DNA from 2 places in the Streptomyces sp. NPDC031379 genome. Region 1 is predicted to be linked to the other one. Evidence: riboswitches for the same ligand, from Rfam matches in the RefSeq annotation. Region 1 holds a riboswitch; the other holds the start of a gene.
The links. Region 1 has a riboswitch for ZMP and ZTP ahead of ACZ5CW_RS34110 (bifunctional 5,10-methylenetetrahydrofolate dehydrogenase/5,10-methenyltetrahydrofolate cyclohydrolase). Riboswitches for the same ligand answer to the same signal wherever they lie in the genome.

Region 1 (5,610 bases):
GGAAGTGGGAGAAGGAGCGTCCGGTCGCACCCGGGCCGCCCTGGAAGAGGGTGTCGCCGGTGAAGACTGCGCCGAGGCCGGGGTCGTACAGGCAGACGGCGCCGGGGGCGTGTCCGGGGGTGTGCATGACGGTCAGGTCGGCGCCGGCGGTCTCGATGACCTGGCCGTCGGCGAGGTGCCGGTCGGGGTCGCGGTCCGGGTGGGTCTGCTTCCACAGCGGCAGGTCGTCGGGGTGCAGCCAGATGACGGCACCGGTGAGGTCGGCGAGGGCGGGGGCGGCGCTGATGTGGTCGTTGTGCGCGTGGGTGCACACGATGGCGGTCACCCTGCGGTCGGCCACGGCCTCGGCGATGGCCTCGGCGTCGTGCGCGGCGTCGATGACGATCACCTCGCGTTCGTCGCCGACGATCCACACGTTGTTGTCGACGTCCCAGGTACCGCCGTCGAGCGTGAACTGTCCCGAGGTGACGAGTCGTTCGATGCGCGTGGTCATCACAGCACCACCACCGAGCGCAGCACGTCGCCGTGGTGCATCCGCTCGAACGCCTTCTCCACCTCGTCGAGTTGGATGGTCTCGGTGACGAACGCGTCGAGCGGCAGCCGGCCTTGCAGATGCAGGTCGATCAGCATGGGGAAGTCGCGGGAGGGCAGGCAGTCGCCGTACCAGGAGGACTTCAGGGCGCCACCGCGGCCGAAGACGTCCAGCAGCGGCAGTTCTAGCTTCATCTCGGGGGTGGGGACGCCGACGAGGACGACGGTGCCGGCGAGGTCGCGGGCGTAGAAGGCCTGCCGGTAGGTCTCGGGGCGGCCGACGGCCTCGATGACGACATCGGCGCCGAAGCCGCCGGTCAGCTCTCGGATCGCCTCGATCGGGTCGGTCTGCCGGGAGTTGACGGTGTGGGTGGCGCCGAGGGTGCGGGCCTTGTCCAGCTTGCGGTCGTCGATGTCGACGGCGATGATCTTCGCCGCGCCGGCCAGGTTCGCTCCGGCGATGGCCGCGTCGCCGACGCCGCCGCAGCCGATGACGGCGACCGAGTCGCCGCGGCCGACGCCTCCGGTGTTGATCGCGGCTCCGATGCCGGCCATCACCCCGCAGCCCAGCAGTCCGGCGACCGCCGGGGAGACGGCCGGGTCGACCTTGGTGCACTGTCCGGCGGCGACCAGCGTCTTCTCGGCGAACGCGCCGATGCCGAGCGCCGGGGAGAGTTCCTGCCCGGTGGCGGCGAGGGTCATCTTCTGCTCGGCGTTGTGCGTGTTGAAGCAGTACCAGGGCCGGCCGCGCAGACAGGCCCGGCAGTTGCCGCACACGGCACGCCAGTTGAGGACGACGAAGTCACCGGGTGCCACGTCGGTGACGCCCTCGCCGACCGACTCCACCACACCGGCTGCCTCGTGGCCGAGGAGGAAGGGGAAGTCGTCGGAGATGCCGCCCTGCTTGTAGTGCAGGTCGGTGTGGCAGACACCGCAGGCCTGGATCTGTACGACGGCTTCGCCGGGGCCGGGGTCCGGCACCACGATCGTCTCGATCCGTACGGGCTCGTCCTTGCCCGGTGCGATCACGCCGCGTACTTCCTGCGCCATGGCCTGGCCCCTTCCATCGATTGCCTTCTGCTGCCGACCCTACGCGCGACCGATCGGTAGCGGCACGGCCCACTGGGGTGATCGTGGATCTTTCCGGCCGTCGGCGGCGGGTTCGCCCTGCCGTCCGGTGGGCCGGCGGCGGCCGTCGCACGGCTGGACCCCGCCGCAGAGGACGCGGAAGGACTCGGAGACGGTCCGGGAAGTGGGGTCCGGGCACCCGGGGCCTTGGGGCCCATGTCGGCCCTGCGGAGGCCTGATTCAGCGCCGGTGGCGGCATGCCCGGCCTCGGGCCCCGGTGTCGACCGTCGGTCCGGTGGGACCAGGGGCCTTCCGACGCGAGCCCTGGGCCGTGCGCACCGGTGCTGTCGCGGCGAGCGGAACCAGGGGGAAGGTGACCGGATGATGTCCTCTGCCGTTGTCTCGCCGGGGCCGGACCGGTGGTGAACTCCGGGCGGCCTCCCGGCAGGCGCCGCGGGAGCGGGCCGGCCCGTGACGGACAGGGCGTCACGGGCCGGCGGCGATGCGGGCCGTCCCGGCCGGGACGGCCCCGGTCACCGGGTGCGGGATCAGTGGACGGCGGGCAGCAGACCGAGCAGGGGCGCAACGGGGGCGACGAGCTGCTCCAGCTGATTCAGCTCGTTGAGGTGCTTCAGCTCCCCCAGCTGCTGGGACACCCGCGGGAGCCGGTCCTTCTCCGGCGCGGGGACGCCACTGGTGGTGAGCGAGTCCAGCGTGCTCATCGCGCCGAGCTTCCCGACGAGCGGTGCGCCGGCTTCGGCCGCGTTCGCCGACGGTACGGCGAGGCCCGCGATCCCGGCGGCCAGACCGACCGCGGCGGCGATGCGTCGTGTTGAGATCATGTCTTCAGCAACGGTGGCGGACCCCGGCCGGACACGGGCGGCGGACCCCGCTCACCCGTGAGGCGGAGCGCGCCGCCTGCGCTTGCCGAGGCCGCTGGGCCGGAGGAGTCTCGAAGGTGGGGCCGAGCGGCCCGTTCCTCGTCGGGCCGCGGGCGCCTGAAGGAGGTCACCATGGGCACCGCGGCAGGCTCCGCCTTCGACGCCGAGACACTGCGCCGGGGCATAGAAGGAAACACCGGAAACAACCTTCTGTCGCTCTACGCCGACGACGCGAAGATCCGCATCGTCGACCACAACAACCAGCCCAGTCACCCCACCGTCCTGCACGGCCGGGGCCAGATCGCCGAGTTGCTGGACGACATCTACAGCCGCGACATGACGCACAAACTGGAGCAGTGCGTCGTGCAGGGCGATCGCGCCGCCTTCAGCGAGTCCTGCGAGTACGGGGACGGCACGCGGGTTCTCGCCGAGTCGATGATCACTCTGAAGGACGGCAAGATCGCCGACCAGCTGATCATCCAGGCCTGGGACGAGTAGGAGCACCCGGGCATGACAGGCGGCTCGAGGAGAGTCGCGAGGGTCCAGGTCAGCACCCGGCTGACCTGGACCTTCTCGGCCCGGGGAACCCTGGGTCGGGCCCGCCGGGCCCGCCCTCGGCGGCGGGCGGCGACTGCCGGGGCGGCGCTGCCGGTGCCCACGGTGCTGCTGCGGGCGGTGCTGAGAGCAACCCGCCCGCGCCCCGCGCTGCCGCACGCGGCGCGCACACGGCAGGTCCGGCCGCGGTGAGCGCCGCCCGCGCCCAACCGGGCGATCGCCTCATGGACACGCTCGGTTACGCTGTACGCGGGTCGTGACTGGCGCTGAGGTGGAGAACCACCGGGGAGCGGCCCGTGGTGGATGCCGCGCGCCTGGGCGAGGACAGTCGATCCAGCTCAGGAGTGTGCAGCATGACCCAGGCCCGTCTCATGGACGGCACCGCCCTCGCCCGCCGTATCGTCGAGGACACCGCGAAGAAGGCCGCCGACCTCACCGCACGCACGGGTGGCGCGCCCTGTCTGGCGACCGTGCTGGTCGGCGAGGACCCGGCGTCCGTGACGTACGTCCGCATGAAGCAGAACCGCTGCCGCAAGGCCGGCATCGAGTCACGTCACGTGGCCCTGCCCGCGGCCACGACGACCGCCGAACTGGTGGGCGCGCTGCGGGAGTTGTCGGCCGATCCGGGGGTGCACGGGATTCTGCTCCAGCACCCGGTGGGCGACCACGTCGACGAGCGGGCCGCGTTCGAGGCGATCGCGCCGGAGAAGGACGTCGACGGTGTCACCTTCGCCTCGTTCGCCACGATGAGCTTCGGCCTGCCGGGGTTCGTCTCGTGCACGCCCGGCGGCATCCTGCGGCTGCTCGACGAGTACGGCGTCGACCCGGCCGGGAAGCGGGCGGTGGTGGTGGGCCGCAGCGCGATCCTCGGCAAGCCGGTGGGCATGCTGCTGCTGGCCCGGGACGCGACCGTGACGTACTGTCACTCGCGCACCCGGGACCTGTCGGCCGCGGTCCGCGAGGCGGACATCGTCGTCGCCGCTGTCGGCCGGCCGCGGCTGATCCGCGGACAGGACATCAAGCCCGGCGCGGTTGTGATCGACGCCGGCTACAACCCGGGCAACGTCGGCGACGTCGACTTCGACTCGGCCGTGGAGCGGGCCTCGCTGATCACGCCGGTGCCGGGCGGCGTCGGTCCGATGACCATCGCCACGCTGCTGGAGCAGACGGTGGATGCCGCCGCCCGGCAGCTCGGGGTGTGATCAGCGCATCCAGGCGCAGTAACCCATGACGTCTCCGGCCTTCACTCCGTAGGCGGGGTCGGCCTTGGTGAAGGTGTCCTCCATGCCGAGGACCGCGCCGGTGCGCGGTTCCAGGATCAGCATGTGCCGGATGCCTCCGGCGTCGTACACGTACGCGTGGCCGGGGCGGCCCAGGCGGTCGGTCACCTCGCCGACCGGCCGCAGCCCCTCGGCCTTCGCGAACAGCCGGACGAGGGCGGCCGACTCGCGGGCGCCCAGGGTCCAGTGGTCGAGCAGTTCCCCGACGGCGTCGAGGAGTTCGGCGGTGCTCAGCGGGGCCGTGCTGCGGTCGGTCTCGGGACGGGCGACTTCGGTGAGGTAGGCGCCGAGGGCCGCCGCGGTGTGCGGCGGCGTCCCCTCGGGCGGGGCGTCGCTCCACATCGGCGGGTAGGTGGTCCGGCTGATCACATGGCCGTCCGCCACCTCGTGCGGGTCGTCGCCCTCGTCGGTGAGGACCGGGCTGCCGGGTCTGCGCGGGTCGGTCGCCACGACCAGTTCGGTGTGGGTGGCATCCGCCCGCCAGCGCACCACCCGCTCCTCGGGGAGGGTGACGGGACGCTTGCCGTCGCTCATGCCGAGGCTCCACGACTGCACGTGCGTTCCCTTGCGCAGGCCCGGTGTGCCGCCCGACGCGGCCGCGTCGGCGAGGGCGATCATGTCCTTCAGGGGTACGGGCGCGGAGTGGGCGCGGACGCTCAGCGGGCGCGGCGCGGCGACGGCCCGCGACGTGCTCGGGCCGCCGAGGACGGCGTTGATGGCGATCACGAGGGCGACGGCGGTGGCGGCGAGGCCCCAGACCAGCCGGGCGCGCGGGGTGCGGCCGGGAGGCGGCGGGAGCAGCCGGAGACGTCGCCGTGCGGGCTGCTGGTGCAGCAGTCGTGCGAGCTGCCGCTCGGCCTGGTGGTCGAGCGGTCCGTCGCCGAACCGGGGTGCGTCGGCCGGCACCGGGTTGGCGCGGTGGAGGAGTTCGAGTTCGTCAGCCATGTCCGTGGTCCTTGCACAGGGTCGCGCCGGCGGAGGCGGGCTCCGGGGCGGGCCGGCCGTCGGGCAGGGCGGCCGTGGCGGGGCCCATCCGGTCGATCTCGGCTCTGAGGCGGCGCCGCGCCCGGTGCAGGCGCATCGCCGCCGCTCGTCTGCCGCAGCCCAGGGCGACGGCGATCTCCTCGGTGTCGAGTTCCTCCCAGGCGGCCAGCCGCAGCACCTCCTGGTCCGACGGGGACAGCCGGTCCAGTGCCTCGTGCACCCAGGCGCCCGGGGCCTCAGCGTCGGGGCTGTCCATGATGTGCCGGCCGTGCGCGGCCTCGTCGTTGCCCAGCCGGTCCACCAGCCGGCGC
Region 2 (5,610 bases), on a different contig from region 1:
AACGATCACCCCCCGCCCCGGCTGGCAGCAGACCGTCGAGGAGCAGGGGCTCGTCTACCCGCTCACCCGCCACCCCGACGGCTCCCTGCGCCCCTACTGGGACGAGAGCGCCTACTACGTCTTCACCCTCGACGAGGTCGAGGCGCTGGAGGAGACCGTCGAGGAACTGCACCGCATGTGCCTCGCGGCCGCCGAGCACATCGTGGCCGAGGACCGCCTCGCCGATCTCGGCATCACCGACCCGCGCGTGGCCGCCGCGGTCACCGAGGCCTGGCACCGCCGTGCCGAACTCCCCTCCCTCTACGGCCGCTTCGACCTCCGCTACGACGGCACCGGCCCGGCCAAGCTGCTGGAGTACAACGCCGACACCCCGACCTCGCTGGTCGAGGCCGCCTCGCCCCAGTGGTTCTGGATGGAGGACCGCTTCCCCGGCGCCGACCAGTGGAACTCCCTGCACGAACGCCTGGTCGACGCCTGGCGCGCGCAGTCCGCCCTGCTGCCTCCCGGCAGCCCGCTGCACTTCGCGCACTCCTCGGCCGACGAACTCGGCGAGGACCTGATGACGGTCGCCTACCTGAAGGAGACCGCCGAACAGGCCGGCCTCACCACCGACTGGCTCTCCATGGAGGAGATCGGCTGGGACACCCTCTCCGGCCGCTTCGTCGACAACCAGCTCCGCTTCATCCGCGGCATCTTCAAGCTCTACCCCTGGGAGTGGCTCACCACCGACGCCTTCGGCGCGCACGTCCTGGACACCCTCGACAACGGCGGCGGCACCGGCAGCACCCTGTGGATCGAACCCGCCTGGAAGATGCTGCTCAGCAACAAGGCACTGCTGGCGGTCCTCTGGGAGCTGTACCCCGGCCACCCCCACCTGCTGCCCGCCTACCTCGACGGCCCCCGCGAACTGGCGCAGTCCCCGGGCTACGTCGCCAAGCCCCTGCTCGGCCGCGAGGGCGAGGGCGTCACCGTCCACACCCCCGGCGAGCCGCCGGTGATCCGCGACGAGCCCTGCTGCTACCAGCAGCTCGCCCCGCTGCCCGCCTTCGACGGCAACCACGTCGTCCTCGGCGCCTGGGTCGTCCGCGACGAGTCCGCCGGGCTCGGCATCCGCGAGTCCTCGGGCCTGATCACCGACGAGTACGCCCGCTTCCTGCCGCACGTCATCCGCTAACCGCCCAGTACGGCCGAGAGCCGGCCGAGCCCCCAGTCGAGGTCCTCCTCGCCGATCACCAGCGGCGGCGCGAGCCGGATCGTGGCGCCGTGGGTCTCCTTCACCAGGACACCCTGGTCCATCAGCCGCTCCGCCACGTGCCGCCCGGTGCCGTGCGCCGGAGCGATGTCCACGCCCGCCCACAGCCCCCGCCCCCGTACCGCCGTCACCGCACCCGTGCCGAGCAGCGTCCTCAGCTCCCGGTGCATCCGCTCGCCCAGCTCGGCCGCCCGCGCCTGGTACTCACCCGTCCGCACCATCGCGATCACCTCCAGCGCCACCGCACAGGCGAGCGGGTTCCCGCCGAACGTCGACCCGTGCTCACCCGGCCCGAACACACCGAGCACCCGAGCGCTCGACACCACCGCCGACACCGGCACGATCCCGCCGCCCAGCGCCTTGCCCAGCACATACACGTCCGGCACCACCCCCTCGTGCTCGCACGCGAAGGTCCGCCCGGTCCGGCAGAGACCCGACTGGATCTCGTCGGCGACGAACAACACGTTCCGTTCGCGGGTCAGTTCCCGCACCCCCGCCAGATAGCCGGCCGGCGGCACGATCACCCCGGACTCGCCCTGGATCGGCTCCAGCAGCACCGCCACCGTGTTCTCCGTCAGCGCCGAGCGCATCGCCGTCAGGTCCCCGTACGGCACGATCTCGAACCCCGGCGTGTACGGCCCGAAGTCCGCCCGGGCCTCCGGATCGGTCGAGAAGCTGATCACGGTCGTCGTCCGCCCGTGGAAGTTGCCGCCCGCGACCACGATCTTCGCCATCTCCGAGGGCACCCCCTTCACCCGGTACCCCCACTTCCGGGCCGTCTTCACCGCGCTCTCCACCGCCTCCACCCCGGTGTTCGCCGGCAGCACCATCTCCATCCCGCACAGCTCCGCAAGCTGCGTGCAGAACGCCGCGAACCGGTCGTGGTGGAAGGCCCGGGACGTCAGCGTCACCCGCTCGAGCTGCGCTTTCGCCGCCTCGACCAGCCGCGGGTTGCCGTGCCCGAAGTTCAGCGCCGAATACCCGGCCAGCAGATCCAGATACCGGCGTCCCGTCACATCCGTCATCCACGCCCCCTCCGCCGTGGCCACCACGACCGGCAGCGGATCGTAGGTGGGCGCACAGTGCGCGTCGGCGGCGGCGATCAGGTCCTCAGCAGTGGTCACGGCCTCTCCCGGGTACGAAGGTCACCTCCTTCTTACGCTCGCTCGCATGGTGGACGCGGGACCTTCCCCCACCGGCGCGCCCGGTAGGCTGACGAGCGGGCCGTGACTGGCGCGCTGGGATGGGACGGACCATCGGGGAGCGGCCCGAGCGGTAAAACAGTGCCGTGCGCCTGGGCCGAACGTGAACGCTGCCCGTACACCGTCCGGAGGTCCCCATGCCAGAGCAGCAGCCCCTCTCCACCGAGTCCACCGCCTTCCGTGCCGCCCTCGACGTCATCCGCGCCGTCGAGCCGCGTGTCGCCGACGCCATCGGCCAGGAGGTCACCGACCAGCGCGAGATGCTCAAGCTGATCGCCTCCGAGAACTACGCCTCTCCGGCCACCCTCCTGGCGATGGGCAACTGGTTCAGCGACAAGTACGCCGAGGGCACCGTCGGCCGCCGCTTCTACGCCGGCTGCCGCAACGTCGACACCGTGGAGTCCCTGGCCGCCGAACACGCCCGCGAACTCTTCGGCGCCCGCCACGCCTACGTCCAGCCGCACTCCGGCATCGACGCCAACCTGGTCGCCTTCTGGGCCGTCCTCGCCGACCGTGTCGAGGCCCCCTTCCTGGAGAAGTCCGGCGTCCGCCAGGTCAACGACCTGTCCGAGGCCGACTGGGCCGAACTGCGCCAGGCCTTCGGCAACCAGCGGATGCTCGGCATGTCCCTGGACGCCGGCGGCCACCTCACCCACGGCTTCCGCCCGAACATCTCCGGCAAGATGTTCGACCAGCGCTCCTACGGCACGGACCCGGCCACCGGTCTCATCGACTACGAGGCCCTGCGCGCCCAGGCCCGCGAGTTCAAGCCGCTGATCATCGTCGCCGGCTACTCGGCCTACCCCCGTCTCGTGAACTTCCGGATCATGCGCGAGATCGCCGACGAGGTCGGGGCGACCCTGATGGTCGACATGGCCCACTTCGCGGGTCTCGTCGCCGGCAAGGTCCTCACCGGCGACTTCGACCCGGTCCCGCACGCCCAGATCGTCACCACCACCACCCACAAGTCGCTGCGCGGCCCGCGCGGCGGCATGGTCCTGTGCGACGACTCCCTCAAGGACCAGGTCGACCGCGGCTGCCCGATGGTCCTCGGCGGCCCGCTCCCGCACGTCATGGCAGCCAAGGCCGTCGCCCTCGCCGAGGCCAGGCAGCCCGCCTTCCAGGACTACGCCCAGCGCATCGTCGACAACTCCCGCGCCCTCGCCGAAGGCCTGACGCGCCGGGGCGCCACCCTGGTCACGGGCGGCACGGACAACCACCTCAACCTGATCGACGTCACCACCTCCTACGGTCTCACCGGTCGCCAGGCCGAGGCCGCCCTGCTGGAGTCCGGCATCGTGACGAACCGCAACGCCATTCCCGCCGACCCCAACGGCGCCTGGTACACGTCCGGCATCCGCATCGGCACCCCCGCCCTGACCACCCGTGGCCTCGGCACCGCCGAGATGGACGAGGTCGCCGGCCTCATCGACCGCGTCCTCACCACCACCGAGCCGGGCACCACCAGCAAGGGCGCCCCCTCCAAGGCCCAGCACGTCCTCGACCCCAAGATCGCGGACGAGATCTCCCGCCGGGCGACCGACCTCGTGGCCGGCTTCCCGCTCTACCCGGAGATCGACCTCGGCTGACGCATCCCGGGGCTCACCGGCCGCTCACCGGTCGATCAGCTCCTGACGAGGCTCCCGTCGCGGCGGCCCGGCACTGCGCCGAGCCGCCGCGCGGCGTATCGCGCCGGGAAGATGCCCGTATAGCCGGAGCCGGCCGAGGGAACGCGGCCCATCACCCCCGACTTCGTGAGCAGGGAACGCAGTTCACCGGGATGCTCGGCGCGGTGCCAGTGGCCGTTCGGGGAATCCGGCAGCTGGGCGGCCGTGTGGATCCAGACGTCGCGCGGCCGCGTGTCCACGGGGAAGACCCGGTCCACCCGCCATGGCGCTATGTCGTGCACCAGCCACGTGACGTTGATCCGCCGGGCGTCGGCCAGGTCCGCCTCCGGCGGAGCGCTCCGCGAGCCCGTGTTCTCCGGGCCGAGCAGCCGCCGCAGCCGGTCGTAGTCCTTGTCGGAGAAATACAGACCTGCTGCACCACGTCACCCTCCCGCGGCCTCACACCGTTGTTACACCGCGCGAGTCGATTCGGTTCCCACCTGTTTCCGACCAGTTCCGGAGCGACCCTCGACACCTGAGAGAATGGTGAACATGGCCTCTGACCGACCCCGCGTGCTCTCCGGTATCCAGCCCACCGCCGGCTCGTTCCACCTCGGCAACTACCTCGGTGCCGTCCGCCAGTGGGTGGCGCTGCAGGAGTCCCACGACGCGTTCTACATGGTCGTCGACCTGCACGCGATCACGATCCCGCAGGACCCGGCGGAGCTGCGCGCCAACACCCGGCTCGCCGCCGCCCAGCTGCTGGCCGCCGGTCTCGACCCGGACCGCTGCACCCTCTTCGTGCAGAGCCATGTCCCGGAGCACGCCCAGCTCGCCTGGGTCATGAACTGCCTCACCGGCTTCGGCGAGGCCTCCCGCATGACCCAGTTCAAGGACAAGTCCGCCAAGCAGGGCGCCGACCGGGCCTCCGTCGGCCTGTTCACGTACCCGATCCTTCAGGTCGCCGACATCCTGCTGTACCAGGCCAACGAGGTGCCGGTCGGCGAGGACCAGCGCCAGCACATCGAGCTGACCCGCGACCTCGCCGAGCGGTTCAACGGCCGCTTCGGCCAGACCTTCACCGTCCCGAAGCCGTACATCCTCAAGGAGACGGCGAAGATCTACGACCTGCAGGACCCGTCGATCAAGATGAGCAAGTCGGCGTCCACGCCGAAGGGCCTCATCAACCTCCTCGACGAGCCGAAGACGACGGCGAAGAAGGTCAAGAGCGCGGTCACGGACACGGACACCGTGATCCGCTTCGACGCCGAGCAGAAGCCGGGCGTGAGCAACCTGCTCACCATCTACTCGACGCTCACCGGGGAGGGCATCGCCGACCTGGAGGCGAAGTACGAGGGCAAGGGCTACGGCGCGCTCAAGACCGACCTCGCCGAGGCCATGGTCGAGTTCGTGACGCCGTTCCGCGAGCGCACCCAGCAGTACCTGGACGACGCCGAGACCCTCGACTCGATCCTGGCCAAGGGCGCGGAGAAGGCCCGCGCGGTCGCCGCGGAGACGCTCTCGCAGGCGTACGAGCGAGTGGGCTTCC

Region 2: another riboswitch for ZMP and ZTP. It lies ahead of ACZ5CW_RS35345 (glycine hydroxymethyltransferase); the one in region 1 lies ahead of ACZ5CW_RS34110 (bifunctional 5,10-methylenetetrahydrofolate dehydrogenase/5,10-methenyltetrahydrofolate cyclohydrolase).

The regions. Positions count from the first base shown of each region.
Region 1 is NZ_JBVIIT010000029.1:517-6,126, reverse strand. It holds gene ACZ5CW_RS34130 (MBL fold metallo-hydrolase) at 1-493, opposite strand, end outside; gene ACZ5CW_RS34125 (S-(hydroxymethyl)mycothiol dehydrogenase) at 493-1,581, opposite strand; gene ACZ5CW_RS34120 (hypothetical protein) at 2,148-2,441, opposite strand; gene ACZ5CW_RS34115 (nuclear transport factor 2 family protein) at 2,613-2,978, shown strand; ZMP/ZTP riboswitch at 3,282-3,362, shown strand; gene ACZ5CW_RS34110 (bifunctional 5,10-methylenetetrahydrofolate dehydrogenase/5,10-methenyltetrahydrofolate cyclohydrolase) at 3,389-4,237, shown strand; gene ACZ5CW_RS34105 (CU044_5270 family protein) at 4,238-5,260, opposite strand; gene ACZ5CW_RS34100 (RNA polymerase sigma factor) at 5,253-5,610, opposite strand, start outside.
Region 2 is NZ_JBVIIT010000031.1:89,422-95,031, reverse strand. It holds gene ACZ5CW_RS35355 (glutathionylspermidine synthase family protein) at 1-1,174, shown strand, start outside; gene rocD (ornithine--oxo-acid transaminase) at 1,171-2,376, opposite strand; ZMP/ZTP riboswitch at 2,469-2,559, shown strand; gene ACZ5CW_RS35345 (glycine hydroxymethyltransferase) at 2,592-4,043, shown strand; gene ACZ5CW_RS35340 (hypothetical protein) at 4,079-4,363, opposite strand; gene trpS (tryptophan--tRNA ligase) at 4,614-5,610, shown strand, end outside.